4 regions of the Kitasatospora sp. NPDC059973 genome follow, and region 1 is predicted to be linked to each of the others. Evidence: riboswitches for the same ligand, from Rfam matches in the RefSeq annotation. Region 1 holds a riboswitch; each other region holds the start of a gene.

What was found. Region 1 has a riboswitch for cyclic di-AMP ahead of ACFWA9_RS19410 (M23 family metallopeptidase). Riboswitches for the same ligand answer to the same signal wherever they lie in the genome.
Region 2: it holds a riboswitch for cyclic di-AMP, as region 1 does, so the genes downstream of both, ACFWA9_RS25450 (transglycosylase family protein) here and ACFWA9_RS19410 (M23 family metallopeptidase) in region 1, are expected to answer to the same signal.
Region 3: it holds a riboswitch for cyclic di-AMP, as region 1 does, so the genes downstream of both, ACFWA9_RS28225 (peptidoglycan DD-metalloendopeptidase family protein) here and ACFWA9_RS19410 (M23 family metallopeptidase) in region 1, are expected to answer to the same signal.
Region 4: it holds a riboswitch for cyclic di-AMP, as region 1 does, so the genes downstream of both, ACFWA9_RS08200 (hypothetical protein) here and ACFWA9_RS19410 (M23 family metallopeptidase) in region 1, are expected to answer to the same signal.

What each region holds. Positions count from the first base shown of each region.
Region 1 is NZ_JBHWUI010000066.1:8,683-15,916, reverse strand. Features, by position in the region: gene ACFWA9_RS19420 (GNAT family N-acetyltransferase) at 1-67, opposite strand, end outside; gene ACFWA9_RS19415 (hypothetical protein) at 110-1,132, shown strand; gene ACFWA9_RS19410 (M23 family metallopeptidase) at 1,204-2,064, opposite strand; cyclic di-AMP (ydaO/yuaA leader) riboswitch at 2,077-2,235, opposite strand; gene ACFWA9_RS19405 (YiaA/YiaB family inner membrane protein) at 2,480-2,770, shown strand; gene ACFWA9_RS19400 (alpha/beta fold hydrolase) at 2,897-3,724, shown strand; gene ACFWA9_RS19395 (TetR/AcrR family transcriptional regulator) at 3,789-4,358, shown strand; gene ACFWA9_RS19390 (SpoIIE family protein phosphatase) at 4,602-6,881, shown strand; gene ACFWA9_RS19385 (sensor histidine kinase) at 7,043-7,234, shown strand, end outside.
Region 2 is NZ_JBHWUI010000102.1:9,047-16,280, forward strand. Features, by position in the region: gene ACFWA9_RS25425 (carbohydrate ABC transporter permease) at 1-363, shown strand, start outside; gene ACFWA9_RS25430 (carbohydrate ABC transporter permease) at 407-1,315, shown strand; gene ACFWA9_RS25435 (glycoside hydrolase family 13 protein) at 1,349-3,061, shown strand; gene ACFWA9_RS25440 (LacI family DNA-binding transcriptional regulator) at 3,087-4,106, shown strand; gene ACFWA9_RS25445 (hypothetical protein) at 4,166-4,366, opposite strand; gene ACFWA9_RS25450 (transglycosylase family protein) at 4,541-5,845, opposite strand; cyclic di-AMP (ydaO/yuaA leader) riboswitch at 5,832-5,990, opposite strand; gene ACFWA9_RS25455 (hypothetical protein) at 6,383-7,234, shown strand, end outside.
Region 3 is NZ_JBHWUI010000125.1:48-7,281, forward strand. Features, by position in the region: gene ACFWA9_RS28225 (peptidoglycan DD-metalloendopeptidase family protein) at 104-1,138, opposite strand; cyclic di-AMP (ydaO/yuaA leader) riboswitch at 1,143-1,303, opposite strand; gene ACFWA9_RS28230 (MFS transporter) at 1,614-3,152, shown strand; gene purB (adenylosuccinate lyase) at 3,160-4,590, opposite strand; gene ACFWA9_RS28240 (MarR family transcriptional regulator) at 4,722-5,177, opposite strand; gene ACFWA9_RS28245 (DUF3037 domain-containing protein) at 5,300-5,713, opposite strand; gene ACFWA9_RS28250 (HipA family kinase) at 5,710-6,465, opposite strand; gene ACFWA9_RS28255 (NAD(P)/FAD-dependent oxidoreductase) at 6,644-7,234, shown strand, end outside.
Region 4 is NZ_JBHWUI010000019.1:29,778-37,011, reverse strand. Features, by position in the region: gene aceB (malate synthase A) at 110-1,762, opposite strand; gene ACFWA9_RS08210 (IclR family transcriptional regulator) at 1,965-2,762, shown strand; gene ACFWA9_RS08205 (hypothetical protein) at 2,948-3,526, shown strand; gene ACFWA9_RS08200 (hypothetical protein) at 3,648-4,919, opposite strand; cyclic di-AMP (ydaO/yuaA leader) riboswitch at 4,924-5,047, opposite strand; gene ACFWA9_RS08195 (hypothetical protein) at 5,493-5,822, shown strand; gene ACFWA9_RS08190 (alpha/beta hydrolase-fold protein) at 5,892-7,034, opposite strand.

The sequences.
Region 1 (7,234 bases):
CGTCGGCGGCGCTGTGGTGGAACTCGCGGATGGCCAGGCGGGGGCCGGTGAGTCGGACGGGGACCATGCCTGCCGACCCTACCCGGGCTTTCCGGTTACCTTACGTGACATGGAAGAAGAAGACCTGCGGCTCGCCCCGCGCACCAAAGCCGCCGAACTGCTCGCCTGGGCGCAGGCGCACGGCCACCCGCCGGTGGCCGAGGCGCCGGTGCGGGCGGTGCTGGCGCTGCTGGAGCTGGGTGAGGGCAGGATGCGTGACGGCTGGCCGGAGCTGACCTCGGACGCCGTGGAACAACTGCTGTACGAGCGGCTCTACCTGTACGTCCAGCCCGAGCCGGAGCAGGACCCGCTGGCGTACGGCGCCGCGGTGCGGCTGCTGATCGACCACCAGCGGGCGGCGAAGCGGCTGAACGCCAAGCGGCAGGAGCGGCTGCACGCGGAGGCCGAGTGGCAGGGCGAGGTGGCCGCCGGGCTGCTGCGCCGCGCCGACCTGGTGACCTGGCCCCGGCTGTACACGCTGCTGCTGCGGGCGGACGGGGTGGACCCGGCCGACGGGGCGGCGGTCCGGGCCTGGCTGGAGGCGTTCCGGGAGCTGGCGCCGGAAGACCGGGCGGCCGCCTACGAGCGGCTGGAGGCGACGGGCGCGCTGGACCCGGTGGACGACGGGGGCTGGGACGGCGCCCGGCCGCTCAGCGTCGGGATGGCCACCGACGGTGCCCGGCGGCTGCTGGAGCAGGGGCTGATGCGGCGCAGCTACCGCAACCTGGAGGAGCTCACCGCGCAGGGCCGGCCGATGCCCGAGGAGCTGGCCGGGGACTTCGGGGCGTTCGAGGAGGCCGCCGTCGAGGCCGCGCTGGACCTCTTCGGCGAGTGGACGGTGCCGGGGCTGCCGCGGCTGCTGGTGGAGGAGTTCCCGGAGCTGGCCCCGGAGCCGGGCCAGGAGGAGATCGACGCGTACCTGGCGCAGCTGCCCGGGGCACCCGGCGAGGCGGAGGACGCCGGGGAGTACGGGGACGACGAGCCCGGGGACGAGTACGGGGACGACTACGGGGACGAGTACGGCTACGCGCCCGGGCACGGGCACGGGTCCGCCGACCGGCCGGGCGGGACCGGCGCGGCCGCCGGGGCCTGAGACGCGACGGTGCCCCGGCCGTCGTGACGACGACCGGGGCACCGCGGCGGGCTGTCAGGAGGCGACGCCGGTCAGGGGGTCACGCCGCGCTGCTCGAACCAGCTCTCCGGGTCGACCGGGGCACCGCCGCCGGGGCGGACCTCCAGGTGCAGGTGCGGGCCGGTGACGTTGCCGGTGGCCCCCACCTTGCCGAGCTGCTGCCCGGGGACGACCTTGCCGGAGCCCTTGATGATCGAGGAGAGGTGGCAGTACCAGATCTCGGTGCCGTCGGGCAGCGTCTCGACGATCCGGTAGCCGTACGACCCGGCCCAGCCGGCCGAGGTGATGGTGCCCTGGCCGACCGCGTAGACCGGGGTGCCGGTGTCGGCGGCGAAGTCCAGGCCGGTGTGCAGGTGGGCCCAGTAGGAGGCGCTCTGGCCGTAGTGGGCCGAGAGGTGGTAGTCGCGCACCGGCAGCTCGATGGCGGCGAGCTTGGCCTTCTCGGCCTCCTCGGCGGCCCGCTTGGCCTCCTGCTGCTGGGCCGCGCGCTTGACCTCGGCCTCCTTGGCGGCCTGCAGGCGGGCGCCCTCCTCGGCGGCGGTGCGCTGGCTGTCCGCCTGCTGCTGGATCCGGGCGGCGAGCGCGAGGCCCGGGTCCGCGGCGAGCGCGACCGGGGTCTCGTCCGGGACCTCGACGGCGGGGGCGGCGGCCGGGGTGGCGGAGGCGAAGCCGGTCGCACCGAGGGTGGCGGCCACGGCGGTGACGCCGAGCAGCGGGGCGGTGCCGCGGGTCTGACGGGGCATCCGGTGCCGGTTGCTGTCGGGGGCCTGCGGCCCGGTCTCGACGCCGGACCCGCCGAACTCGCCCGGGTGGGCGGGCGGCCAGGGGTGGTCGAGCAGCTGGGTGCCGGCGGGGGAGCCGGGCAGGTGTGCCGGAGAGTGCGACGACGCCACGGAGGCGCGCTCCTTTCCTTCCTTCGCGCCTACCGGGTTAGCTGACGGGTTCGGAGCAGGAAGGTCTCCTACGGCTGGGCCTGGGCCCGGCCGATTCACCCCAAGGAACATGGTTCCCCGGCTCCCTGGCCTGCCCGGAGGCCGGCCGGCGGGATTAGGCGACGGCGCACGGTGCCGTCTGGGTACGGCGTTACGAACCGCGCTGCGTTATCAAACGTTAATCCTAGGAGCCTCTGATTCCAAGCCGTCCGTTCGGGACAGCCGGATACTACCCGGACGGTACGTGACCTGATGGGCGATTTGGGCGGATCGGCGGCACCTGACACTACCGAACGTGAGGGGACGTCAACGAACGGCCCCCCACTTGAGTACTCCTACTCATGTGCGGCGCTCCCGGCGCGGCCATCCTGGCGCCATGAACGCACCGATGCAGTCACGCACCACGGCCGCGTACCACCTCCAGGCCGTCCTCTCCTTCGCCCTCTCCGGCGGCGCCCTCGCCGTCGGCATCGCCTATCTGCCGGTCGGCGGCTGGACCCGCGCCTTCCTCGCGGTCGGCCTGCTCTACACCGTCACCTCCGCCTTCACCCTGGCCAAGGTGATCCGGGACCGGCAGGAGACCAACGAGATCGTCACCCGGGTGGACCAGGCGCGACTGGAGAAGCTGCTCGCCGAGCACGACCCGTTCAAGGTGGAGGGGGTCTGAGCCGCGGCACCGGGGCCACCCCGGGGTCCGGCCGGTCGAGGGCTTGACGGCTAAGGCTATTAGCCTTAGCTTTATGGCTATCGGCGCAACGCCGACAGCCCGTCCCCGCGGACCGAGGAGGCCCCCATGCCCGGCACCTTCACCCCCAGCACCCAGTACCTCGACCTCCCCGGCGGCCGGCTGGCCTTCGACGACACCGAGCAGGGCGACGGCGCCCCCCTCGTCCTGCTCCCCGGGATGCTCGACAGCCGTGCCGCGTACCGGCACCTGCGCCCGCTGCTGGTGGCCGCGGGCCACCGGGTGATCACCCTGGACCTGCGCGGGTTCGGCGAGTCCTCGATCGCCTGGGACGACTACACGCCGGCCGCGATCGCCACCGACGTCCTCGCCCTGCTGGACCACCTCGGCATCGACCGCGCCACGCTGGTCGGCAACTCCTACGCCGGTGCGACGGTGGTCAAGGTGGCCGGGGACGCGCCGGAGCGGGTGGCCGGGATCGTCCTGGTGGACGCCTTCGTCGAGAACCCGCCGCCGAACGCGCTGCAGCGCGCGATGTTCGGCGTGATGGGCGTCCTGCTGGTGCACTCGCCCGCGTTCTGGGGCCTCTACCACCGCAAGATGGCGTACCCCGGTCCCAAGCCGGCCGACTTCGACGCCTACGTGGACGGACTGGTCGCCGCGATGCGCATGCCGGGCCGCAAGCAGGCCACCCGGGGCTACGTGCGCGGGGACTCCGCGCCGAACGGCTGGACCGCCGCCGTGAGCTGCCCGGCGCTGGTCCTGATGGGCACCAAGGACCCCGACTTCCCGAACCCCGAGCTGGTCGCCGACCGGCAGGCCGCCGCGCTGAACGGCCGCAAGGTGATGATCGAGGGCTCCGGCCACTACCCGATGGCCGACCGGCCGCAGGCCACCGCCGACGCCCTGCTGCCCTTCCTCGCCGAGCTGGCCTGAGCCCGCCCCTTCCTCGCCGAGCCGGCCCGAGCCCGCCCGCTACCTCGCCCACGGAGACCGCACCATGCCCCGAGTCGGACTGACCCCCGAGCAGGTCGTCGACCACGCCCTCGCCCTCATCGACGAACAGGGCGCCGAGGCCCTCACCCTGGCCGCCGTCGCCGGACGGGCCCAGGTGGCCACCCCCTCGCTGTACAAGCACGTCACCGGCGGACTCGCCGAGCTGCGCCGGCTGATCGCCGTCCGGGTCACCGAGGAACTCGCCGACCGGCTCGCCGAGGCCGCCGTCGGCCGCGGCGGGGACGACGCCGTCGCCGCCGTCCTGCGGGCCTACCACGGCTACGCCACCGAGTACCCGCACCGGTACGCCGCGCTGCCGCAGGCCCCGCAGCCGGACGACGACCTGGCCAGGGCGGGCGGCCGGCTGGTCGGGGTGATCCTCGCGGTGCTCCGCGGCTACGGACTGGAGGGCTCCGAGGCCGTCCACGCCGCCCGGACCGTCCGCTCGGTCGCCCACGGCTTCGCCTCGCTGTCGATCGGCGGCGGGTTCCAGCTCGCCGAGAACCTCTCCGACACCCAGGACCGCCTGATCACCCTCCTCACCGGCGGCCTCCGGAACTGGCCCGGGGCCTGAACCCCGCCCCCACCGCGCGCCGGGGCTCCGTGAGTTCGCCCGGCCGGGCGCCGCACCCGGCGCACCCCGCGCGGCGGGCCGGCCGGACCACGGCGGACCACCCGGTCGGAGCGGCCGGGCAGGGCACGACCGGCGTCCGCACCCCGGCACCGGTGCGCCGTCCGGGTCACCCTTCACCGGCATCGGAAATGAGGTATGAAGAATTGGGTGCCCGACAAGGCGACGGAAAGGCCGGGAAATCCCATGGACCTGACCTCACCGTGGCTTCCCCCCTCCGAGGACGAGAGCCGGGCCCCGCGCAGCAGCCCCACCGCGCGCAGCGCGATGCGCTGTGTCCGGTTACTGCTCGGCTGCACCACCGCCGCCGAACTCCTCGGGACCGTGCTCGCCGAGGGCCCGGGCTGGATCACCGGTGAGGGCTCCGCGCTCTACCTGCTGGACAGCGCCGGGATGCTCCGGCTCACCGCCTCGCACGGCCTGCCCGACTGGGTCCACGAGCGCTACGGCGTCATCGATCCGGCGAGCGAGCTGCCCGCCGCGATGGCCCTGCGACTGCGCCGCCCGTACCTGCTCAGTCCGGAGCGCACCAGCGTCGACTATCCCCACCGCAATGCCGGCATGGGCACCGGAATGGTCGCGCTGATCGCCCTGCCGATGATCGTCGACGAACGGCCGATCGGCGTGCTCGCCCTCGCCCTCGCCCACCGGGGCACCGTCCCCCGCCGCGATCTGGACGTGCTGGAGACGCTCGGCGACGCCTGCGCCCACCGGCTCGCCCATCTGCTCGACAGCGCGCGGGCGGGGGCCCGCCCGGCCGGGACGGCCCACCCGGGGACCGGCGGCGAGGCCGGTACGGACGGGCGGGCCGCCGCACTGGCCCACCCGATGCTCTCGCTCGCCGTCCGGTCCGCCGGGCACGGCGCCTTCGAGCGCGATCTGGTGACCGGCGAGACCTTCTGGGACGCCACCGCCTACCGGCTGGTCGACCGCCCCGTGCCGCCCGACGGCCCGCCCACCGCACCCGACCTGGACGGGCTGGTCCACCCCGAGGACCTCCCGGACGTCCAGGCCGCCCTCGCCGAGGCGCTCGCCACCGGCGGCCCGTACCGGATCGAGTACCGGGTGCCGCGCCGCGACGGCGGTGTGATCCGGATCGAGGAGACCGGCGAGGTGATGCTGGACGTGCACCGCCGGCCGGTCCGGGTCGCCGGGCTGCTGGCCGACCGGGACCGCGCGGGCGCCCCCGCGGAGGAGGCGGCCGGCGGCGGAGCGGGCGGCGGCGCCCCGGCGGCCGGCGCCCGCTCGGCGCTGCTGCTGGCGCTCACCCGCGCGCTGTCCCGCGCGGTCACCGTCCGGGACTTGACCACCGCGGTGACCGACGTCGCCCGGCCGGCCTTCGGCGCCGCCAGCATCGTGCTCGACCTGGTCGACGAGGGCCGGCTGCTGCCCGTCTCGCACACCGTGTACGGCGGCCCGCGCCGGACCGAGCTGACCCGGCTGGCCGACCTCTCCGAGGGCGTGATGCAGCACTCGCTGGCCCGCGCCGCCCCGCTGTTCAGCGAGCCCGCCACCACCCGGCCGGGCGGCGGCGGGCCACTGACCCCGGCGTCCTGGGCGGTGCTGCCACTGGTCGCCTCCGGGCGGCAGGTCGGCTCCTGCCTGATCACCTTCTCCACCGAACGGGTCTTCGGCCGCGAGGACCGCACCCTCTACTCCGCCTTCGCCGGCATCCTGGCGCAGTCCCTGGAGCGCGCCCGGCTCTACGACACCCACCACCACCGGGCCACCGAACTGCAGCGCGCCATGCTGCCGCGCACCCTGCCCCGGCTGCCCGGGATCGCCAGCGCCGCGCGCTACCTGCCCAGCACCGAGGGCATGCAGATCGGCGGCGACTGGTACGACCTGCTGCGGCTGCCGGACGGCCGGATCGGCCTGGTGATCGGCGACGTCCAGGGCCACAACGCCGAGGCCACCGCCGTGATGGGCCAGCTGCGCAGCGGTCTGCGCGCGTACGCCACCGACGGCCACGACCCGGCCGCCACCCTGGCCCGGACCAGCCGGCTGCTGTCCGAACTCGACACCGACCTCTTCGCCACCTGCCTCTACCTCACCCTCGACCCCGCCGACGGGACGGTCCGGGCGGCCCGGGCCGGTCACCCCTCGCCGGTCCGGATCGCGCCGGACGCCGCGGCCGTCGAGCTGGACCTGCCGGGCGGCCCGCCGCTGGGCGTGGACCCGGGGCAGCCGTACCACCTGACGGTCGGGCACCTGGCGGTCGGCGAGACGCTGCTGGTCTACACGGACGGGCTGGTCGAGGACCGCGAGGAGGACTACGACGAGTCGGTGCAGCGGATGCTCGGCGGGCTGGAGCTGTGGGCCCGGCAGGCCGGTCCGATCCGCCTCGGCCCGGCCGCCGCCCTGGAGCGCCTCGCCGACCTGCTCACCCTCAACGTGACCGAGCGCCGCTCCCGGCCGGACGACGTCGCTCTGCTGTTGCTGCACCGGAGTTCGCCGGTTCAGTGAGCCTCCGGCGGTGCCGGGGGAGCGGCCCCGGGGGCGGCGCGGCCGGGCCGGAAGCAGGTCGGATTGACGTCGTATGGACGGGATATTGACGAGATCCGGTCACTTGGCGAGATCCGTTCACACCTTCGTAGGATCATCACCCTAGAATTCGCGGCGTGACGATGACTCAGTGGTGTGCAACGGCAACCGGCGTTCTCGCCGCCCTCGCCCTCGTGGCCGCCGCCCGCTACCGCGCCGTCTCCGTCACCCAGCGCCGCCGGGCCGACCGGCAGCAGCGCGAGAACGCCCGCCTCCAGGACCAGCTCGCCGTCGAACTCGCCCGCCGGGGCAGCGAACTGGCGGCCGTCCAGCAG
Region 2 (7,234 bases), on a different contig from region 1:
CTCGGCGGCCTGCAGTCGATCCCGGCCGAGCTGTACGAGGCCGCCGAGATGGACGGCGCCACCGCCTGGCAGCGGTTCCGCCACGTCACCCTGCCCGGGCTGCGCACCGTCTCCTCGACCGTGGTGCTGCTCGGAGTGATCTGGACGTTCAACCAGTTCGCCGTCATCTTCCTGCTGTTCGGCGGCAACGGCGCGCCCGACGCCCAGCTGCTGGTCACCTGGGCCTACCGGCTCGGCTTCGGCCAGCAGCCCCGGGACTACGCGCAGTCGGCCGCGTACGGCGTGATCCTGCTGTCCATCCTCATCGTCTTCACCTCCTTCTACCGACGCTGGCTCGCCCGCAACGAGCAGGCCAACGGCTGACGCCGACCGGTAACCAAGCGACCCACGAAGGCAGGTAACCCCGATGAGCACCACCACCGAACGACCCACCGTCCTCGTCGCCCCGGCGGCGGCGGCCGCCAAGCCGGTCAGGACCCGTCGCCGCGGCGAGTCCGGCCCGCTCGGCAAGGCGCTGGCCCACGGCGCCCTGATCCTGGCCAGCCTGATCGCGCTGTTCCCGGTGGTCTGGATCCTCTACGTCTCGCTCGGCCCGGACAAGACCGACTACCTCCACCCCGGCGAGATCATCGACAAGATGACCCTGTCGAACTACCACACGGTGCTGTTCGACACCGACTTCTTCACCTGGTTCGGCAACGCGTTCCTGGTCTCCGGGGTGACCACGGTGTTCGGCGTGCTGATCGCCGCCACCACCGGCTACGCCGTCTCCCGGATGCGCTTCCCCGGGCACAAGCCGCTGATGTGGTCGCTGCTGGTCACCCAGATGTTCCCGATCGCGGTACTGATCGTGCCGATGTACACGATCCTGTCCGAACTCGGCCTGCTGGACAGCTACCTCGGTCTGATCCTGGTCTACTCGACCACCACCGTGCCGTACTGCGCCTGGCTGCTGAAGGGCTACTTCGACACCATCCCGGTGGAGATCGACGAGGCCGGCCGGGTCGACGGGCTCACCCCGATCGGCACCTTCTGGCGGCTGGTCCTGCCGCTCGCCCGGCCGGGTCTCGCGGTGGCCGCGTTCTACTCCTTCCTGACCGCCTGGGCCGAGGTGGCCTTCGCCTCCACCTTCATGCTCAGCTCCGACAAGTACACCCTGGCCGTCGGCCTGCAGACCTTCGTCAGCGAACACGACGCCCAGTGGAACCTGATGGCGGCGACCGCGGTCCTGATCGCGATCCCGTCCTCGGTCCTCTTCTACCTGGTGCAGCGTCACCTGGTCACCGGCCTGACCGCCGGCGCCTCCAAGTCCTGACCTGCCGCTCTCTAGTCCCAAGGGATACCGTCCATGACCCAGAACCTGGCCGACACCTCCCGGCCCGCCGCCGACGCCACCGCTCACGAGGCAAGCACCGGCGCGTCCAGAGGCTGGTGGCGGGATGCGGTCATCTACCAGGTGTACCCGCGCAGTTTCGCCGACTCCAACGGTGACGGCATGGGCGACCTGCCGGGCATCCGCAGCCGTCTGCCCTACCTGCGCGACCTCGGCGTGGACGCCGTCTGGCTCTCGCCGTTCTACGCCTCCCCGCAGGCCGACGCCGGCTACGACGTGGCCGACTACCGCGCGGTGGACCCGATGTTCGGCACCCTGCTGGACGCCGACGCGCTGATCCGCGACGCGCACGGGCTGGGCCTGCGGATCATCGTGGACCTCGTCCCCAACCACTCCTCCGACCGGCACGAGTGGTTCCAGCGCGCCCTGCGCGAGGGCCCGTCCTCCCCGCTGCGCGAGCGCTACCACTTCCGCCCCGGCAAGGGCCAGAACGGCGAGCTGCCGCCCAACGACTGGGAGTCCATCTTCGGCGGCCCGGCCTGGACCCGCACCGAGAACCCCGACGGCACCCCCGGTGACTGGTACCTGCACCTGTTCGCGCCCGAGCAGCCCGACTTCAACTGGGAGAACGGGGCCGTCGCCGACGAGTTCCGCTCGATCCTGCGGTTCTGGCTGGACATGGGCGTCGACGGCTTCCGGATCGACGTCGCCCACGGCCTGGTCAAGGCCCCCGGCCTGCCCGACATCGGCGGCGGCGACCAGCTGAGGCTGCTCGGCAACGACGTCATGCCGTTCTTCGACCAGGACGGCGTGCACGAGATCTACCGCAGCTGGCGGAAGATCCTCGACGAGTACCCGGGGCAGCGGATCGGCGTCGCCGAGGCGTGGACCCCGACCGTCGAGCGCACCGCCAACTACGTGCGCCCCGACGAGCTGCACCAGGCCTTCAACTTCCAGTACCTGGGCACCTCCTGGGACGCCGCCGAGCTGCGCTCGGTGATCGACCTGTCGCTCGACTCGATGCGCCCGGTCGACGCCCCCGCCACCTGGGTGCTCTCGAACCACGACGTCACCCGGCACAGCACCCGGTTCGCCAACCCGCCGGGCCTGGGCACCCAGATCCGCACCCCCGGCGACCGCGCGCTCGGCCTGCGCCGGGCCCGCGCCGCCACCCTGCTGATGCTCGCGCTGCCCGGCTCGGCGTACGTCTACCAGGGCGAGGAGCTCGGCCTGCCGGACGTCACCGACCTGCCCGACGAGGTCCGCCAGGACCCGTCCTTCTTCCGCAAGGCCGGCCAGGACGGCTACCGCGACGGCTGCCGGGTGCCGATCCCGTGGTCCGGCACCGAGGCCCCGTACGGCTTCGGCCCGACCCCCGGCGGCCCCAGCTGGCTGCCGCAGCCGGCCGAGTGGGCCGGGCTCAGCGTCGAGGCGCAGACCGGTGACCCGACGTCGACCCTGGAGCTCTACCGCAGCGCGCTGGCCATCCGCCGGGAGCAGTCCGGGCTGGGCGCCGGCACCGGGGTCGAGTGGATGGCGAGCCCCGAGGGCACCCTGGTCTTCCGCCGCGGCTCCTTCGTCTGCACGGTGAACACCACCGCCGAGCCGGTGCGGATACCCGCGCCGGGCCGGCTGCTGCTGTCCTCCGCGGACGCCGCGCCGGAGGCCGCCGGCGCCGGCGGCGAAGCGGTTCTCGGACCGGACAGCACCGACTGGTGGGCGGTCTGACGTGGTTGCAATAGGCTCTGGGACCGTGACTACGGCGCGACTATCAGACATCGCGGCGCAGGCGGGGGTCAGCGAAGCCACCGTCTCCCGCGTACTCAACGGCAAGGCGAACGTTTCCGCCGCCACCCGGCAGACCGTGCTGGCGGCGCTGGACGTGCTCGGCTACGAGCGGCCGACCAGGCTGCGCCAGCGCAGTGCGGGACTGATCGGGCTGATCACCCCGGAACTGAGCAACCCGATCTTCCCCGCGCTGGCCCAGGTGATCGAGCAGGTGCTGAGCCGGCACGGGTACACCCCGGTGCTCTGCACCCAGACGCCCGGCGGCTCCACCGAGGACGAACTGGTGGAGATGCTGGTCGACCGGGGCGTGGCGGGCATCGTGTTCGTCTCCGGCCTGCACGCGGACACCACCGCCGACCACGACCGGTACGCCCGGCTGACCGGCCGGCAGGTGCCGTTCGTCCTGATCAACGGCTTCAGCGAGAAGATCGACGCGCCGTTCATCTCGCCGGACGACCGGGCCGCGATGTGGATGGCCGTCCAGCACCTGGCCGAGCTCGGCCACGAGCGGATCGGCCTCGCGGTCGGGCAGAAGCGGTACGTCCCGGTGCTGCGGAAGATCGAGGGCTTCACGGCGGCCCTGCGGGAGGTCCTCGGCCGGACCGAGGAGCAGGCCCGGGAGCTCGTCCACCACACGCTGTTCAGCGTGGAGGGCGGGCACGCGGCGGCCGGCGCACTGCTCGACAAGGGCTGTACGGCGATCGTCTGCGGCAGCGACATGATGGCGCTCGGCGCGATCCGCGCGGTGCGCCAGCGGGGGCTGTCCGTGCCGCAGGACGTCTCGGTGGTCGGGTTCGACGACTCGCCGCTGATAGCTTTCACCGAGCCGCCGCTGACCACCATCCGCCAGCCGGTCGAGGCGATGGCCACCGCCGCCGTCGACGCCCTGCTGGAGGAGGTCGGCGCGAACGCCGCCCAGCGCGGTGAGTTCATGTTCCAGCCGGAGCTGGTGATGCGCGGTTCCACGGGCGCCTGCGCCCGCTGAGACGACGACCGGGGCCCCGGAGGACGATCCAGTCCTCCGGGGTCCCGTCCTGTCCGCCCTCAGCCCTCCTGCGCGGTCGGGCGCTGCTGCCCGGTCCGCTGCCCGTCGGCGGCCTCGCCGGTCCGGCTCTCGGTGCGCCGCCCCCGGGCGAGGTAGTCGCGCAGGATCAGCTCCACCGCGTCCTGCGGGTTCCTGGTGCCGGAGAGCATCATCGCGTCGATCGCGAGATTGGCGTCGAGCGTGACGGTGACCTGGGCCATGTGACTCCTCCTCGGGTGCGGAGCAGCAGCATGCCCGCCCGGGCCGAGGTTTGGCCATGCCCGGGCCCGCGCCGTCCCGCGCGCGGGCGTGCCGGAGCCCCCGGGGAGGAGCGACCAGACTCTCCCCGGGGGCTGCGGCGGACGGCGCGGACCGCGTGCGGACCGCGCGCGGGATCAGACCCGGCCGGCGAAGTCCGGGGCCCAGTTGGCGATGGTCTGGGTCCGCACGCCCACGCTCGGGTTGGCGGCCTCGACGTACTTGCCGTCGCCGATGTAGAGCGCGACGTGGTAGACGCCCGAGTCCTGGCCGTTGTTGGACCAGAACAGCAGGTCGCCGGCCTTGAGGGCGTCCAGCGAGACGTGGGTGCTGGCGGCGGCCTGGTCGGCGGCGACCCGCGGGACGGAGACGCCCGCGGCGCGCAGCGCGGCCTGGGTCAGGCCGGAGCAGTCCCAACCGCCGTTGCCGGTACCGCCGTAGACGTAGGCCTGGCCGACCTTCGACTGGGCGAAGGAGACCGCGGCGGCCATGCTGCCGGTGGCGGCCTGGGCCGGCGCCTCGGCCGACGCCTGGGCGGCGGGCTTGGCGGCCGGAGCCTGGGTCTGCGCGGCCGGCTTGGTGGCGGTCGCGGTGGAGCCGTCGGCCTTGCCGGTGGCGCCCGAGGAGCGGTTGAACCAGTCGAAGCCCTGGCCGGACTCGTCCGAGGCCCGGGTCTTCGCGCGGTCGCCCAGGCTCAGGTGCTGGCCCGGGTAGATGACGTGCGGGCCGTCGCCGAGGGTGCCGCGGTTGAGCTCGTAGAGCCGCTCCCAGCCGCCCTGGACGTTGTTCTTGTCGGCGATCGAGGAGAGCCAGTCGCCCGCGACCACGGTGTAGTCGGAGGAGGCCTGCGCGTCCTGGCGGTACTGCTGCCAGTTCCGGCCCTGCGACTGCTGGGCGGAGTCGGCGGCGGCCGGGGTCTCGGCGGCCTTCGGGGCGGCCTTGGGCGCGGCCGGCTTGGCGGCGGGGGCGGGGGTCTGCGCCGGGGCCGGGGCGGCCTTCGGGGCGGCCGGCGTGGCGGCGGTCGCGGTGTCGACGGCGGCCGGGGTGCCGCCCTTGGTCAGACCGGCCTGGACGGAGCAGACGGGCCAGGCGCCGGGGCCCTGGACGGCGAGCACCTTCTCGGCGACCGCGATCTGCTGGTCCTTGGTGGCGAGGTCGGCACGCGCGGCGTAGCTGGTGCCGCCGAACGCCGCCCAGGTGGAGTTGGTGAACTGGAGGCCGCCGTAGAAACCGTTGCCGGTGTTGATGCTCCAGTTGCCGGTGCTCTCGCACTGGGCGACCTTGTCCCAGGTGGCGACCGAGGCGGCCGAGGCGGAGCCGGCGGTGAGGCAGGGGATGGTGAGGCCGATACCGACGACGCCGAGGGTGGCGATCGCTCGGCGGGTGCGGCCGGACAGGCGGGTGCCGTTGGTGGGCAGCATGGTGACGCGGTCCTCTCCCACGCCTGCGAGGTGAGCTGTCGGATTCGGGCTGGAGTTGCCCGGCCGCGCTGTGGACGCGGCTTCACCCCTAGCCCCGAACCGGTACGAACCGGTCCCGGGCGACTTACCTGTGGTTCCCCCGCTCCTGCCGTGGTGCGTTCTGCGCTGCCAGCGCACCCGACGGCAGGACTCGGCGTTGCGGGTGGGCTGGGTCCGTGTGGCCACGAACGGGGAGCACGTTAAGCAGACTTAAGTTCAAACCGCAAACATGTGTGACGGCCATCACGGTTTATGAAGAGCGTGCTAAATGGCTGTCCACCATGATCAGAAATGACCGATTTCGAGCAACGCCCGTCGGAGTCACGGCAACTGCCTATGCTTCAGGGCATCAGGACCGACGCGGCCGTCTGGGGGGAGGGCTTCGCAGCGATGGCCATGGACGAGGGTCCGGAGGCCGGTGCGCCGGCCGAGCGGCCGCGTGGAACGCACCGCCGGGCAAAACACCGCAGAGCGGACATCACGCCCGCAGAGCCCCGAACTCCCCTGCCCCGGCGGACGATGCTGCGCTGGCTCGCCGTCGGCACGGTCTTCGCGGCGGTCGGCGGCGAGGAGGCGCTGCGGCGCTCCCTGGACGGCCGCTCCGCGCCCGTCGCCGCCGCGGAGGACCCCGCCACGGGGCCGGGAGCGGCCGACCCGGCCGCGGGGCACGGGCACGGCGCCGCGTCGCCCCCCGGGACGCCCGGGGGTGCCACCGAGGGCGCCCCCGCCGGAGCCGCCCCCGCACCCACCCCCGACCAGGGCGGCCGCCCCTGGTCGGACCCGGCCGGCTGGGGCGGCCGGGTACCCGGACCGCAGAGCGCCGTCCGGATCACCGACCGGGTGCTGCTCGACACCGACGCCGCGATCGGCTCGCTGCTGGTCGAGCCGGGCGGTGCGCTCACCTTCGCCGCCGACCGCAGCCTCACCCTCGCCGCCGCGGGCAACGTCGAGATCCGCGGCACCCTCGCGCTCGCCCCCGAGGGCGCCGCCGTGCACACCGTGCGCTTCCCCGCCGTCGACGAGCGGCGCTTCCGGGGGGACGGCGTGAAGGTGGTCGACACCGACGTCGGCCTCTGGGTCACCGGCGCCGGGTACCTGCGGCTGGACGGCGCGGCCAAGACCGCCTGGGTGCGCGCCGACCGGGCACTCGCGGCGGGCGACACCACCGTCAGCCTGGCCGCGCCGCCCACCGGTTGGCTGCCCGGCGACGAACTGGCCGTCACCCCGACCGGCCCGCCGGGCGAGGACGGCTTCTCCACCCGCTACGACCTCGCCGTCGTCCGGTCCGTCAGCGGATCCACCGTCACCCTGGAGGCGCCGCTGACGTACGCGCACCCCCGGGTCGCCGCCGGAGGGGGCGTCACGGTCGGC
Region 3 (7,234 bases), on a different contig from region 1:
CATGATCCGCTGACGGTGCGGCGATCACCCGGTCGAGCGGTCACCCGACATGACCATCCCGGGAGGTCGTACGCCCCGCACCCAGCGGAAGTCCGACCTCAGGTCAGAGGGAGACGCCGTGCGCCCGCAGGTAGGCGATCGGGTCGATGTCCGAGCCGTACTCCGAGCCGGTGCGGATCTCGAAGTGCAGGTGCGGGCCGGTCACGTTGCCGGTGGCACCCGAGAGGCCGATCTGCTGGCCGGCGGTGACGGTCTGACCGATCTTCACACCGATCGAGGACAGGTGCGCGTACTCGGCGTAGTGGCCGTCGGCGAGCTTGATCTCGACCTCGTTGCCGTAGGCGCCGCCGTTGCCGGCCTTCACCACGGTGCCGGCGCCGACGGCGCGCAGCGGGGTGCCGGTGGAGGCGACGAAGTCGGCACCGGTGTGGTGACCGGAGGCCCACATCGAGCCGGCCACGCCGTAGGCGGTGCCGAGCTTCGGGTTGGCGAGGGGGGCGACGAAGCCCGAGGTGCTGGCCGCGGCGGCCGGCGCCGCGGGGGCGGCCGGAGCGGCCGGCTTCGCGGCGGGGGCGGCCGGCTTGGCGGCCGGGGCCTCGGCGGGCTTGGCGGCCTGGACCGGCTTCGGGGCGGCGTGCTGGGCGGCCGGCTTCTGCGCGTCCTGCGAGACCTGCGGCTTGGCGGCCGGGGCGGCGGGCTTGGCGGCCTCGGCGGCGGCCGGAGCGGCGGCGGCCTTGGCACCCAGCGCGAGCTGCTGACCCGGGAAGATGAGGTTCGGGTTGGCACCGACGACCGAGCGGTTGTGGTCGTAGAGGGCCTTCCAGCCACCCTCGACCTGCTTGGCGTCGGCGATCTTCGACAGGGTGTCCCCGCCGACGACCTTGTAGCTCTCCTCGGCCGGCGCGGCGGCCGGCTTGGCGGCCTCGGCGGCCGGCTGCGCGGCAGCGGCCGGCGCGGCGTCGACGCTGGTGGCGCCGGTCCAGGTGGAGGTCTGGGCGGGCTTGGCGGCCGGGGCGGTGTGGGCCTGGGCGCTGATGGTGGTCACCAGCGGGAGGGCGAAAGCGGCGCCGGTCACGGCGGTGGCGATGCCGATGCGGGCGGCGCGGGGCAGGGTGATACGACGAGCCTGTGCGGGCATGGCGAACTGTCCTCTCCGACGCCTGCGAGGTGAGCTGTCGGGTTCGGGCTGGAGTTGCCCGGCCGCATAGCGCGGCTTCACCCCAAGCCGGACCGTGAATTCCGGTCCGGCGACTTACCTTTGGGTCCCCCGCTCCTGCCGTACAGAGTTCGGTTCGTACCACCGGGCAGCGGCAGGACTAGGCGTTCCACCCGGTGGCCACCCGGTCCAATGCCGGGCGGTCGCTGAACTAAAACTCATCCGCCCGGGCGAAGCAATGTCGATCTCTTGAATCGACAACCACTACCGGGAAGGCCGTGACACTCCGAATGATCGGCTGCACAGTATGTGCACAATCGATTCACCGCGTGCCACTGATCCACCACGCTCCGCCGATTTCGGTGTCCGTACGCATGCGATCGCCTACGGAAAGCCATCCGCCGACACACCCCCGGTGACCCTTGTCACGTCGCCTCCCGGGGCGCACGATCAGGCGGTGGCCACCTCCGAGGCCGGCACCCTGCGCCTGGGCACCGCGCAGGGCCGCTGGGTACTACTGGCGACGGTGCTCGGCTCCAGCATGGCGATGCTCGACGGCACCGTCGTCAACGTCGCACTGCCCCGGATCGGCACCGATCTCGGCGCTCCGCTCGCCGCCCTGCAATGGACGCTCAACGCCTATCTGCTCACCCTGGCCGGCCTGATCCTGCTCGGCGGCGCGCTCGGTGACCGCTACGGCCGGCGCCGCGTCTTCCTGATCGGCGTGCTCTGGTTCGCCGCCGCCTCGGCGGCCTGCGCCGCGGCCCCCACCATCGAGGTGCTGGTCGCCGCCCGCGCGGTGCAGGGCGTCGGCGGGGCGCTGCTCACCCCCGGCTCGCTGGCGATGCTCCAGGCGGTGTTCCACCCTGACGACCGCTCGGCGGCGGTCGGCCTCTGGTCCGGCCTCGGCGGGGTGTCCGCCGCGATCGGCCCGTTCCTCGGCGGCTGGCTGGTGGACGGCCCCGGCTGGCGGTGGATCTTCCTGTTGAACGTCCCGCTCGCCGCCCTGGTGGTCGCGGTTGCCTCCCGGCACGTCCCGGAGAGCCGGGACGAGAGCGCGACCGGCCGGTTCGACGTCCTCGGCGCGGCGCTGGCCGCGTTCGCGCTGGGCTCGGTCACCTACGCGCTGACCGCGGCGGGCGACGGGCTCTCGGCCGTGGTGTGGGTGTCCGGCGCGGCCGGCCTGCTGCTGGGCACGGCCTTCGTGATGGTCGAACGCCGCGTCCCGGAGCCGATGCTGCCGCTCGGCCTCTTCTCCTCCCGCCTGTTCACCGCGGTGAACCTGGTCACCCTCTGCGTCTACGCGGCGTTCAGCGGCGTCTTCTTCCTCCTGGTCGTCCAGCTGCAGATCGTCTCCGGCTTCTCCCCACTGGTCTCCGGGCTCGCCCTGCTGCCGATCACCGTGCTGATGCTCGCGCTGTCCGCCCGGGCCGGCCGGCTCGGCAAGCGGATCGGCCCGCGCCTCCCGCTCACCGTGGGGCCGCTGCTCTGCGCGACGGGGGTCCTGCTGATGCTGCGGATCGGCTCCGACGCCTCGTACTGGACGGACGTGCTGCCGGCCGCCACCGTGATGGGCTGCGGGATGGTCCTGCTGGTCGCGCCGCTGACCGCGACGGTGCTCGCGGCGGTGGAGGTCCGGCATGCCGGGATCGCCAGCGGCGTCAACAACGCCGCCGCCCGCGCGGCCGGGCTGCTCGCGGTGGCCGCCCTGCCGGCGCTGGCCGGGCTCAGCGGCGAGGCCTACCGGGTGCCGGCCGCGGTGGACTCCGCCTTCCGGACCGCGATGCTGATCTGCGCCGGGCTGCTGGTCACCGGCGCGATGACGGCGTTCACCACCGTCCGGGGCAACGTGCTGGCCCCCGAGGACCACCCGGTCGCCGAGCCGGACTGCACCTACGCCTGCGGCACCGCCCCTCCGCTGGATCCGGGCCATGCCGCCGCCGGACACGGCGAAGGCCCCGCCACCGGATCGGCGGCGGGGCCCACGAAGGCCTGAGGCAACGTCAGAGGATGTCGCCCGGGGCGTACTTGGCGGCCTCGGGGTAGGCGGCCGCGACGGCCTCGACCTGGCGGACCACCTCGGCGACCTGGGCACCGGCCGCGCCGGTGAAGGAGAGCCGGTCGGCCAGCAGCGCGTCCAGCCCGGCCCGGTCCAGCGGGATCCGCGCGTCCGCCGCCAGCCGGTCCAGCAGCTCGTTCTCCCGCGCGCCGGCCCGCATCGCCAGCGCCGAGGCGACGGCGTGCTCCTTGATGACCTCGTGCCCGGTCTCCCGGCCGACGCCCGCCCGCACCGCGCCCATCAGCACCTTGGTGGTGGCCAGGAACGGCAGGTAGCGGTCCAGCTCGGCCTCGATCACGGCGGGGAAGGCGCCGAACTCGTCGAGGACGGTCAGGAAGGTCTCCAGCAGGCCGTCGAAGGCGAAGAAGGCGTCCGGCAGCGCGACCCGGCGGACCACCGAGCAGGAGACGTCGCCCTCGTTCCACTGGTCGCCGCCCAGCTCGGCGGTCATCGAGGCGTACCCGCGCAGGATGACGGCCAGGCCGTTGACGCGCTCGCAGGAGCGGGTGTTCATCTTGTGCGGCATCGCGGAGGAGCCGACCTGGCCCTCCTTGAACCCCTCGGTGACCAGCTCGTGGCCGGCCATCAGGCGGATCGTCTTGGCCAGGCTGGACGGCCCGGCCGAGAGCTGGACGAGGGCGGTGAGCACCTCGAAGTCCAGCGAGCGCGGGTAGACCTGGCCGACGCTGGTCAGCACGTGGTCGAAGCCGAGGTGACCGGCCACCCGGCGCTCCAGCTCGGCGAGCTTGTCGGTGTCGCCGCCGAGCAGGTCCAGCATGTCCTGGGCGGTGCCGACCGGGCCCTTGATCCCGCGCAGCGGGTAGCGGGCGATCAGCTCCTCCAGCCGGCGGAAGGCGACCAGCACCTCGTCGGCGACGGTCGCGAAGCGCTTGCCCAGGGTGGTGGCCTGCGCGGCGACGTTGTGCGACCGGCCGGCCATGACCAGCTCGGAGTGCTGGGCGGCGAGCCGGCCCAGGCGGACCAGCACGGCGACCGTGCGGTCGCGGACGTGCTCCAGCGACTGGCGGATCTGCAGCTGCTCGACGTTCTCGGTCAGGTCCCGGGAGGTCATGCCCTTGTGGATCTGCTCGTGGCCGGCGAGGTCGCTGAACTCCTCGATCCGCGCCTTCACGTCGTGCCGGGTGACCCGCTCGCGGGCGGCGATCGAACCGAGGTCGACCTGGTCGATCACCCGCTCGTAGTCGGCGACGGCGCCTGCGGGCACCTCCACGCCGAGGTCCTGCTGGGCCTTCAGGACGGCGAGCCACAGGTGGCGCTCAAGGACCACCTTGTGCTCGGGGGACCACAGCTGGGCCAGGGTCGCCGAGGCGTACCGGGAGGCCAGGACATTGGGGATCTGGGGCTTCGCGCTCACGCTTCGCAAGCCTAACAGCCGAGGTCAGCGCGAGCGGCGGCGGACCGGGCGCTGCCGCCTCCCGCGCCCGCCCCGGCCGATCGCCGTACCGCTGTGCTGCCGTGCCGCCGTGCCGCCGTGCCGCCGTGCCGCTACACCGTGCCGGGCGAGCGCCCGGCGAGGACCGGCAGCACCTGCGCGCAGATCGAGTGCAGCGAGATCCGCTGCTCGTCCGTCATCGCCTCGAAGGCCTGGTGGGTACGGCTCATCTCGCCGCGGATCAGCCCGAGGATCTCGCGGCCCTGCTCGGTGATCACCACGATCTTGACCCGCCGGTCACCGGCCGCCGCCTCGCGGTTGGCCAGGCCGAGCGACTCCAGCCGGTCGACGATCCCCGTCACGTTGGAGGCGTCGCAGCCCAGCCGGCCGGCCAGCGCGCGCATCGGCACCGGCTCCTGCACCGCACCGAGGGCCTTCGCCTGGGAGGAGGAGAGGCCGTGCCGGGCCGCGGCTCCCGCGAAGTCCTGGAAGTAGGCGGCGCCGACGGCGGCCAACGCCTCCATCAACTCGGCGTTGGTCGGTACGGTCGTCGTCGCTGTCGAACCCATGGGGCCAGCGTACGACCGAGTGCTTCACCAACTCAAGCTTTGACCGGGGCAAAAGTCCGCAGGTCAACCGCTCGGCCCCGGAAGGGCCCCCGGACGGCCCCCGGGCACCCGACCGGTCGCCCTCAGAGCACCAGCTGGTCGAAGAGCCGCCGCAGCTCGGCCTCCGGGTCACCGGTCAGCCCGGTGTGCACCGGTCCCGGCTGGACGATGGCACTGCGCGGCGCCGTCAGCCAGCGGAACCGCTGCCCCGGACTGTCGCCCGCCGCCGGACCGGCCGCGGGCCCGCCCGCGCAGACCGCCTCGATCCCGTGCAGCGCCCGCCGCACCCCGGCGACGTCCGCCACCGGGTCGAGCGCCAGCAGCCGGGCCTGGTCCAGATGGGTCCGGGCGCCCAGGTGCGCGCTCTGCCGGCAGTACAGCAGCACCCCGACGTTGACGCACTCGCCGCGCTCGACCCGGGGCACCGCCCGGATCACCGCGTACTCGTAGTCGTGCAGCTCGACGGCCGGCGGGGCCGGCGTCACGGACTCGCTCATGCGGAGACCTCCGGCAGCCAGTCACGCGGACCGGCCAGTCGCCCGGTCAGCTGGGAGCGGTACGCGGCGCGCACCGCCTCGGGCGAGTCGAAGCCCGGCTCGTCCGCCAGCCAGACGTCCGGGATCCGCGCCACCGCCGCCTCCACCGCCGCCTCGGCGAGCGGCGCGAGCGCCTTGTCCGCGGCCACCAGATCGGGCTCCGCGCGCAACAGCGCGTGGTCGGAGGCGTCGTACGGGCGGCGGATCCAGCCGGCCGCGCCCGCCCAGTGGTGATGGAAGATCAGGCTGGCGCCGTGGTCGATCAGCCGCAGCCCGCCGGTGGCCACCAGCAGGTTGGGGTTGCGCCACGAGCGGTCGACGTTGCCGATCAGGGCGTCGAACCAGAGCACCTGCCCGGCCAGCCCGGCGTCCACCTCGAAGCAGAGCGGGTCGAAGTTGAGCGCCCCGCTGACGAAGGCCATCCCGAGGTTGCGGCCGCCGCTGGCCCGCATCTGGTCCTGGATCTGCGGGTCCGGCTCGCTGCGGGCCAGCACCGGGTCGAGGTCCACGGTGACCAACTCCGGTACCGGCAGCCCGAGCCGGCGGCCCAGCTCACCGGCCAGCACCTCCGCCACCAGCGCTTTGCGGCCCTGCGCGGCGCCGACCCATTTCAGGGCGTACAACCGCCGGTCGTCGGCCTCGACCAGGCCCGGCATCGAGCCGCCTTCTCGCAGTGGCGTCACATAACGGACCGCCGTCACCTCGGGGAGCACGCCGGACAGCCTATCGGGCATATGCGCGGACCGGGCGCCGCGTGCCGTCCCCGCCCGGCGCGGGCCTGCGCCATCCGCGCCGTCCGGTGGCAGCGCCCGCTCCGCCGTGCGAGTGTGGCTCAGAGTAGTGGGGACCTTGCACGGTACGAACTGCGAACTGCACTGTAAGGGATGAACGATGGAACGAGCTCGGATCCTGATCGTGGGCGGTGGCTTCGCCGGACTGGAGTGCGCTCGCCGGCTCGAACGCAAGCTCACGCCCTCGGAGGCGGAGATCTCGCTGGTCACGCCGTTCAGCTATCAGCTCTATCTGCCGCTGCTCCCGCACGTGGCGGCCGGGGTGCTGACCCCGCAGTCGGTCGCGGTCTCGCTCCGCCGGACGCTGCGCCGCACCCACATCGTCCCCGGCGGCGCGATCGGCGTCGACCCGCGTTCGAAGGTCTGCGTGGTCCGCAAGATCACCGACGAGGTCGTCGCGCAGAAGTACGACTACCTGGTGCTCGCGCCCGGCAGCGTGACCCGCACCTTCGACATCCCGGGCCTGACCGACTACGCGCGCGGCATGAAGACGCTCGCCGAGGCGACCTACGTCCGCGACCACGTCATCGCCCAACTCGACCTCGCCTCCGCCACCCTGGACCAGCGGGAGCGCGAGTCCCGGCTCCAGTTCGTGGTGGTCGGCGGCGGCTACGCGGGCACCGAGACCGCCGCCTGCCTCCAGCGGCTGACCACCGCGGCCGCCCGGCGCTACCCGCGGCTGGACGCCCGG
Region 4 (7,234 bases), on a different contig from region 1:
GCGACGATGAGGACAGCTGGATTCGTCGCCGTACGGAACGGAGCAATGGGGCGCGGCGACTGCTACAAGCCGGCAGGCGGCAGCGGGCGCACGCGCGGATAGATTGGACTCAGCCCAGCAGGGGCAGCGCGGGCAGGGTCAGGAAGTCCGCGAACTCCTCGGCCAGGGCGACCTGTTCGAAGAGCTTGGCGGCCTCGCGCCAGCGCCCACCGGCGTAGGCCTCGTCGCCCAGCTCGGCCCGGAGCGCGGCGAGCTCCTCGGCCACCAGACGGCGCACCAGGTCGGCGGTGGCCTTCTCGCCCGTGTCGGAGAGCACCACGCCGTTGTGGATCCACTGCCAGATCTGCGAGCGGGAGATCTCGGCGGTGGCGGCGTCCTCCATCATGTTGAAGATGGCGACGGCACCGAGGCCGCGCAGCCACGCCTCGATGTAGCGGACCCCGACCTGGACGGCGTTGTGCAGGCCGGCGTGGGTGCAGTGGCCGCCGGCGCCGGCGATGTCGAGCAGCTGGGCGGCCGTGACGGGCTCGGCCGGGCCCGGGTCGTCCTTCTGGTTCGGGCGCTCGCCGAGGACGGCGTCGAAGCAGGCACGGGCGACCGGGACGAGGTCCGGGTGGGCGACCCAGGAGCCGTCGAAGCCGTGGCCGGCCTCGCGGTCCTTGTCGGCCCTGACCTTCTCCAGCGCGGCCGCGTTGACCTCGGGGTCGCGGCGGCTGGGGATGAAGGCGGCCATCCCGCCGATCGCGTGCGCGCCGCGCCGGTGGCAGGTCTGCACCAGCAGCCGGGTGTAGGCGGCCATGAACGGGGAGGCCATGGTGACGGAGTTGCGGTCCGGCAGGATGTAGTGCTCGCCGGCGTCGCGGAAGTTCTTGACGATCGAGAACAGGTAGTCCCAGCGGCCGGCGTTGAGCCCGGCGGCGTGGTCCCGCAGCTCGTAGAGGATCTCCTCCATCTCGAACGCCGCGGTGATGGTCTCGATCAGCACGGTGGCCCGGACGGTGCCGTGCGGGATGCCGAGCGCCGCCTGGGCGTGGGTGAAGACGTCGTTCCAGAGCCGGGCCTCCAGGTGGCTCTCCGTCTTCGGGAGGTAGAAGTAGGGGCCGGAGTTCGGGTCCTCCGCGCCGCGCGCGAGCAGCCGCGCCGCGTTGTGGAAGAAGTAGAGGCCGAAGTCGAGGAAGGCCCCGGCGACCGGCCGGCCGTCGACCAGCAGGTGGTTCTCGTCCAGGTGCCAGCCGCGCGGGCGGACCACGACGGTGGCCAGCTCGGCGGCCGGCCTGAGGGTGTAGGCCTTGCCGGCCGAGGAGGTGAAGTCGATCCGGCCCTCGAAGGCGTCGATCAGGTTGATCTGGCCGCCGACCACGTTCTCCCAGGTCGGCGAGGTGGCGTCCTCGAAGTCCGCCAGCCAGACCCGGGCGCCGGAGTTGAGGGCGTTGATGACCATCTTGCGGTCGGTGGGGCCGGTGATCTCGACCCGGCGGTCCTGGAGGGCGCGGGGGGCCTCGGCCACCGTCCAGTCGCCCGCCCGCACGGCGGCCGTCTCGGGGAGGAAGTCCAGGGTGCCGGCCTCGGCGATCTCGGCACGGCGGGTCCTGCGGCGCACCAGGAGCTCCTGCCGGCGGTCCTCGAACGCGCGGTGGAGGCCGACGACGAAGGCGACCGCCTCCGGAGTGAGCACCTCCTCGGCCCGGTGGACTCGCGGACCGGCGACAGTGACGACCGGAGCGGCGGGGGAGGCGCCGGCGGGTCCCTGATCTGTAGCCATGAGCAGGACACTCCTAAGACGGTTGAGCATGGCGAAGGCAGTTCCGGTGGGAACGTCCTTGATCTGAACCGAGGGGAAACCCCACCTGTCGGAGGGTTCGATTCTGTAAGGTGGAGACTAGTTTCCGCGATACAGAATTTCAACGGTTTGTTGAGGTGATCGCTGGGACTCTACTCCTCCCCCGACAGCGAAGGGAACGCCGGTGGTTGCGACCCCCGACACAGCATCGACGACGGGTCCGGACCGCGCGAGCGGCGGCGTGCAGTCCGTCGAGCGCGCCTTCCTGCTGCTGGAGGCGCTGGCCGACTCCGGCGGCGTGGCGACGCTCAGTGAGCTCTCCACCTCCTCCGGGCTGCCGATGCCCACCATCCACCGCCTGGTTCGTACCCTCGTGCAGCAGGGCTATGTCCGCCAGGACACCGCGCGCCGCTACACCCTGGGCCCCCGACTGATCCGGCTCGGCGAGACGGCCGGGCGACTGCTCGGCAGCTGGGCCCGCCCCTACCTGGCCGAACTGATGGAGGCCACCGGCGAGACGGCGAACCTGGCCGTGCTGGAGGGCGGCGAGGTGGTGTACGTCGGGCAGGTGCAGTCGCGGCGCTCGATGCGGATGTTCACCGAGGTCGGCCGCCGGGTGCAGCCGCACTGCACGGGCGTCGGCAAGGCGCTGCTGGCCCAGTTGCCCGAGGAGGAGGCGCGGGCCGTGCTCGGCCCGAACCCGCTGCCGGCGCACACCTCCTACACCGTGACCGACCCGCAGGAGCTGCTGGTCCAGTTGGCGCAGGCGCGTGAGCGCGGCTACGTGGTGGACGACCAGGAGCAGGAGATCGGGGTGCGCTGCATCGCGCTCGCGGTACCCGGCGCGCCGACACCGACGGCGCTCTCCGTCTCCGGCCCGGTGGCCCGGATCCGGGCGCTGGAGGAGCAGGCCGGCGCGGCCTCGCTCGTCCCCGTGATGCACCAGATCGCGGCCCGGCTGGGGCAGGTCCTCGCCCCCTGACCCGCCGTCACCGGAGTTCGTCCGTACGGGTCGTCGGACCACCCGGCTCCCCCAACGGGGGTTCGCCCGTTCGAGCGGCCCGAGGGCGGGGCGTCCCGGCGGCGGCGGGCGGGTCGGTCACGCTGGTGCGGACGCGGCCCGCGACGGTGCCGGCCGCCGGAACGCAGAGGGCAGGGTGAGCGACGATGTCGCACAGAAGGTCCGTTCGCAGTTTCCTCGGCAGGGCACTGACGGTGGGGTGCGCGGTGACGGCGCTGGCCGCCGGGCCCGCGTGGGCCACCTGCCCGGTGGCCGAGCCGGACCCGGCGGCCGGCGCCGGGGCCACGGCGCCGGCCAAGGTGCCCGCCGCGGCACCGGCCCCGTCCGACTCCGACCTCCAGGTGGTCCGGATCGACCCGGACGCCGCCGCGCCCGGCGGCACCACCACGGTGCACGCCTTCATCGGCAATCTCGGCCCGGACCGGACGGCCTCGCCGTTCACCGTGGTGATCACCCTGCCGGAGGGTGTGACCCCCGAGGGCCCGTTCTTCCCGGAAGACTGCTCCGTGTTCCAGAACGGCCACCGGGTGCGCTGTGTCTTCCCGGCCGGGCTGCCGAAGTTCCGGAGCGCCACGGCGCTGATCCCGGTACGGCTGGCGGCCGACCTCCCGGCACCCGGCACTCTGACCGGAGGCTGGGTCGCGGTGCGCAGCGACGACGACCGGAACGAGGCGAACAACAAGCAGCCGTTCGAGATCCCGGTGGTGCAGACCGCCCGGAGCTGAACCGGGCCGGCCCGGGCCGTACCGTGCTGGGCCAGGACGGCCCAGCACGGTACGGCCCGGGTCGTTCCGCCCCGGGCCCGGCCCGGCGATCACGCCCGGCGGGCCCCCGGCGGGACGGGGCCTAGCGGTAGACCCGGACGTAGTCCGCGGCGAAGGTGATCGGGGCCGTACCCTGCGGCGCGGCGTGGTACTGCCCGGCGCTCAGGGACAGGTTGAGGATCAGGTACGCGGACCAGTTGGCGCCGACGCCCTTGCCGTCCGAGAACACCTTCGTGCCGTTGACGTACCAGTCGACCGAGGTGGCGCCGTAGTGGGTGCCGATGGTGACCCAGCCGTCCTTCGCGATCGCCTTGGCGTCGGTGTAGTACAGGTGGCCCGGGTTGACGTGGTTGGTCAGCTCCAGCAGGTTCGGGTTGTCGGGGTGGTACTCGAAGGAGTCGATCTCCCCGTTGCCGTTCTTCCAGGTCCACAGGGCCGGCCAGGCGCCCGTACCGGCGGGGAGCTTGACCCGGGTCTCGGCGTAGTCGCCGGTCTTCACCTGGAAGCCCTCGCTGGAGTACTCGGTGGTGAGCAGCCCGGTGTCCCAGGACTTCTTGCCGTTCTCCAGCGTGTTGGCGCCCGGCTTGGCGGTGAAGGTGGCAACGCCGCCGGCCACCGAGACGTTGTTCTTGTTCAACCAGTCGAGCTTGTTGTCGTCCGGGTTGTGGTTGCCGTAGTGGTAGGCGCTGCTCTTGTCGCCCGTCCAGCGCGAACCGTAGGCGATCGGGCCGTTGAACTCGTCCGACCAGGTCAGCGACTTCCCGGCGACCGGGGCGCCGGTGGCCGGGGTCGACGGGGTGGCGGTCGCGGTGGGCGTCGGGGTGGGCGTCGACGTCGGCGTCGGGGTGGGCTTGGGGGTGGCGGTCGGGCTCGGGGTGGGCGCGACGGTCGCGTCGGAGACCGCGAGCTGGCGCGAGGGCAGGTTGTGCCAGGCACCGCCGAGGTCCTGCCAGAAGCCGAACTGGGTGTACGTCCCGGCGGGCAGGGTGCGGGCACCGGTGGTGATCGACAGGCCGCTGGGGCAGATCTGCGCGTTGGAGACGTTGCCGGGGAAGTCGAGGTTGCGCCCGGCCGCGTCGCGGACGCCGACCCCGACGGTCCTGGCCGTGAAGCAGGACGAGGAGTGGACGGTCAGCGCGGCCGTGGTGGCCTTGCCCGCGACCATGGTGGCCGGGGCGAGCCGGTCCTGGGTGACGGTCGGCGCGGTGGCCGCCTGGGCGCCGGTGAGCGCCGGGACGCCGAGCAGGCCGGCGCCGCTGATGGCGAGCGCTCCGGTGGCGGCGAAGGCGGCCTTGCAGCCTCGGTGGGAGGGGCGGGCGTGGCGCGGCGTCGCGCGCCGGGCAGGCTTCTGCATGGCGGTGTCCTCTGTAGACGCCTGCGAGGTGAGCTGTCGGGTTCGGGCTGAGGTTGCCCGGCCGCCTGTGGGAGCGGCTTCACCCCTAGCCTCGGTCCGCACGCGCGGGCGCGTGGGCCGGGCACTGACCTGGGTCCCCCGCTCCCGTCCGCTGCGGTGCTCGACTGCCGACCGGCGGGTGGACAGGACTCGGCGTCCCGACGGCGGGGTCCGCGAAGACGGACTCGTGCATGCTAGGCAGGCCGCTCGAATGTCGACAAGCCGACAGGGGGTGTTGTCGCGCAGCTCACAGTGGGAGCCGTCCGGAGTGGATCAAGTCACCGGGGAAGTTGATCAGTTGGAGGCGGGGCGGGGCGGGGCCTGGGGCGGGGGCGGGACGGCGGCCGGGGCGGCCGAGGGGGTCGGCGGCGGGCCGGCGAGCGGGTGGCGGAGGTCCGGCCGGGGTGGGCGCGGCGCCGGCCCGGTGTCCGCTCCGTGGCCGGGTGCCCGCATGTCCGCCGCGAAGGTCGGCCGGTCGGATAGGTTGGGAGTCCAGCCGTACCGCACAGACGAGAGACGAGGACCCGCTCCGCCATGACCGCGCCCCTGCCCGCCTTCGCCGGCCGTACCTACCTCTTCCAGGTCGACAACGGCGCGGCCTTCCGCAACGCCTACTCGCCCGACGGCAAGCGGCTGCGCTGGGAGGGCCTCGGCGAGTCGGCGGGCCAGTGGGAGGACGTCGCGCTGCACATCGCCGAGATCGGGCCGGAGCTGTACTTCGTCAGCTGGACCGAGCAGAGCGGCATCACCGTCAGCCACGTGATGGACCTCGGCAGGCTGACGGTGCGCGCGTTCTGGACGTACGAGGGCGAGGGCGGCCGGGTCGGCGAGCTGCACACCGGGACGCTGGAGCCGGTGGCCTGAGACCGGTCCGGGGCCGCCGGGCGCGCTGGTATCCGGGCGTGCTGGCCGGGCGGGCGGGCCCGGCGGTGGTCAGACCGTGTGGCTCGGCACCTTGAGGTGCTGGGAGAGCCACTCCAGCGAGGACGGCAGCAGCCTGCTCCAGGTCTCGAAGTTGTGGCCGCCGGTCTTCATCATGCTGTAGGAGACCTTCATGGGCGCGTGCGCGGCCGCCACGAAGGCCTCGGTGTCCCGGCGGTAGTCGCCGTCGCCCTCCCTGGTCCCGGCCAGCAGGACGGACACCTCGGGCTGCGGCAGGTTCTTCAGCCGCCACATCAGGTCCGCCTCGTTGCGACGCTGCTGGCTGCCCCGGAAGAGGTCGCCGGTGGTCGGGTCGTCGGCGGCCTGGTAGTAGCCGGAGAGCGAGACGGCGGTCGGGAAGACCTCCGGGTGCCGCATGGCGAGCTTGAGGGCGCAGTAGCCGCCGGTCGAGTTGCCCATGAAGCCCCAGGCCTGCGGGTCCGAGGAGACCCGGTAGGTCGCCTGGATCGCGGCCGGGACGTCCTTGGTGAAGTACGTCTCCGACTGCGCGCCGCCCGGGATGTCCTCGCACTCGGTGTCCTGCGGGAGTGCGGGCGAGGGGCGCATCAGCACCATCACGGTCGGCTGCATCCGACCCTCCTGGAGCAGCTTGAGCGCCGCGCCCGGGTAGTTCAGCCGGGTCACCAGGTTCTTCGCGATCCCGGGGAAGCCGGTGCTCACGATCACCGCCGGGAACTGCTTCTGCGCGTACTCCGGCTGGAAGTACTGCGGCGGCAGGTAGACGTACCCGTCGGTGGAGAGCCGGGTGCCGGCGCCGTCGATCCGGACCTCGCGGATCTCGCCGGACTGCTTGGGGTCGCGACCGAGCGCCCCGCCGCCCTGGACCGACGCGTGCCCGATGGTCTCCACCTGGAGGCGCCCGGAGGCGTCCGCCTTGTTCTGGATGACGACCGGGCCGTTGTCGCCGGTGCCGAGCAGATCGTCCCAACTGCTGTAGAAGGCGAAGTAGTTGTTGGCCACCAGGCCCAGCGCGGCGAGCACGGTGAGCTGGGTGGCGAGCAGCGCGCCGATCCGGCCGAGCACCGCCTGCCAGGTCGTCTTCGACAGTCTCGGCCACAGCCAGACCGTGCCGGCCATCATCACGACGGCGATCAATACGGTCAGCGCCAGCACCTTGTGGCTCGTCAGACCCATGTCCTACTTGCTCCCACGCCTCGAACTCCCCCGCCCCCGTTGTCAGGACAACTGTCAGGACAACCGGAACGGCCGCCCCGGTTCCCCCGTCCACCACGGAAGCCACCGCCGAGGCGCGATCAACAACCCTAGCGGTCCGCCGGGCCCCCGTGGACCCGCCGACCAGCGGGTATGGCGGCCGGGGCGGTGCCGGGACCGCG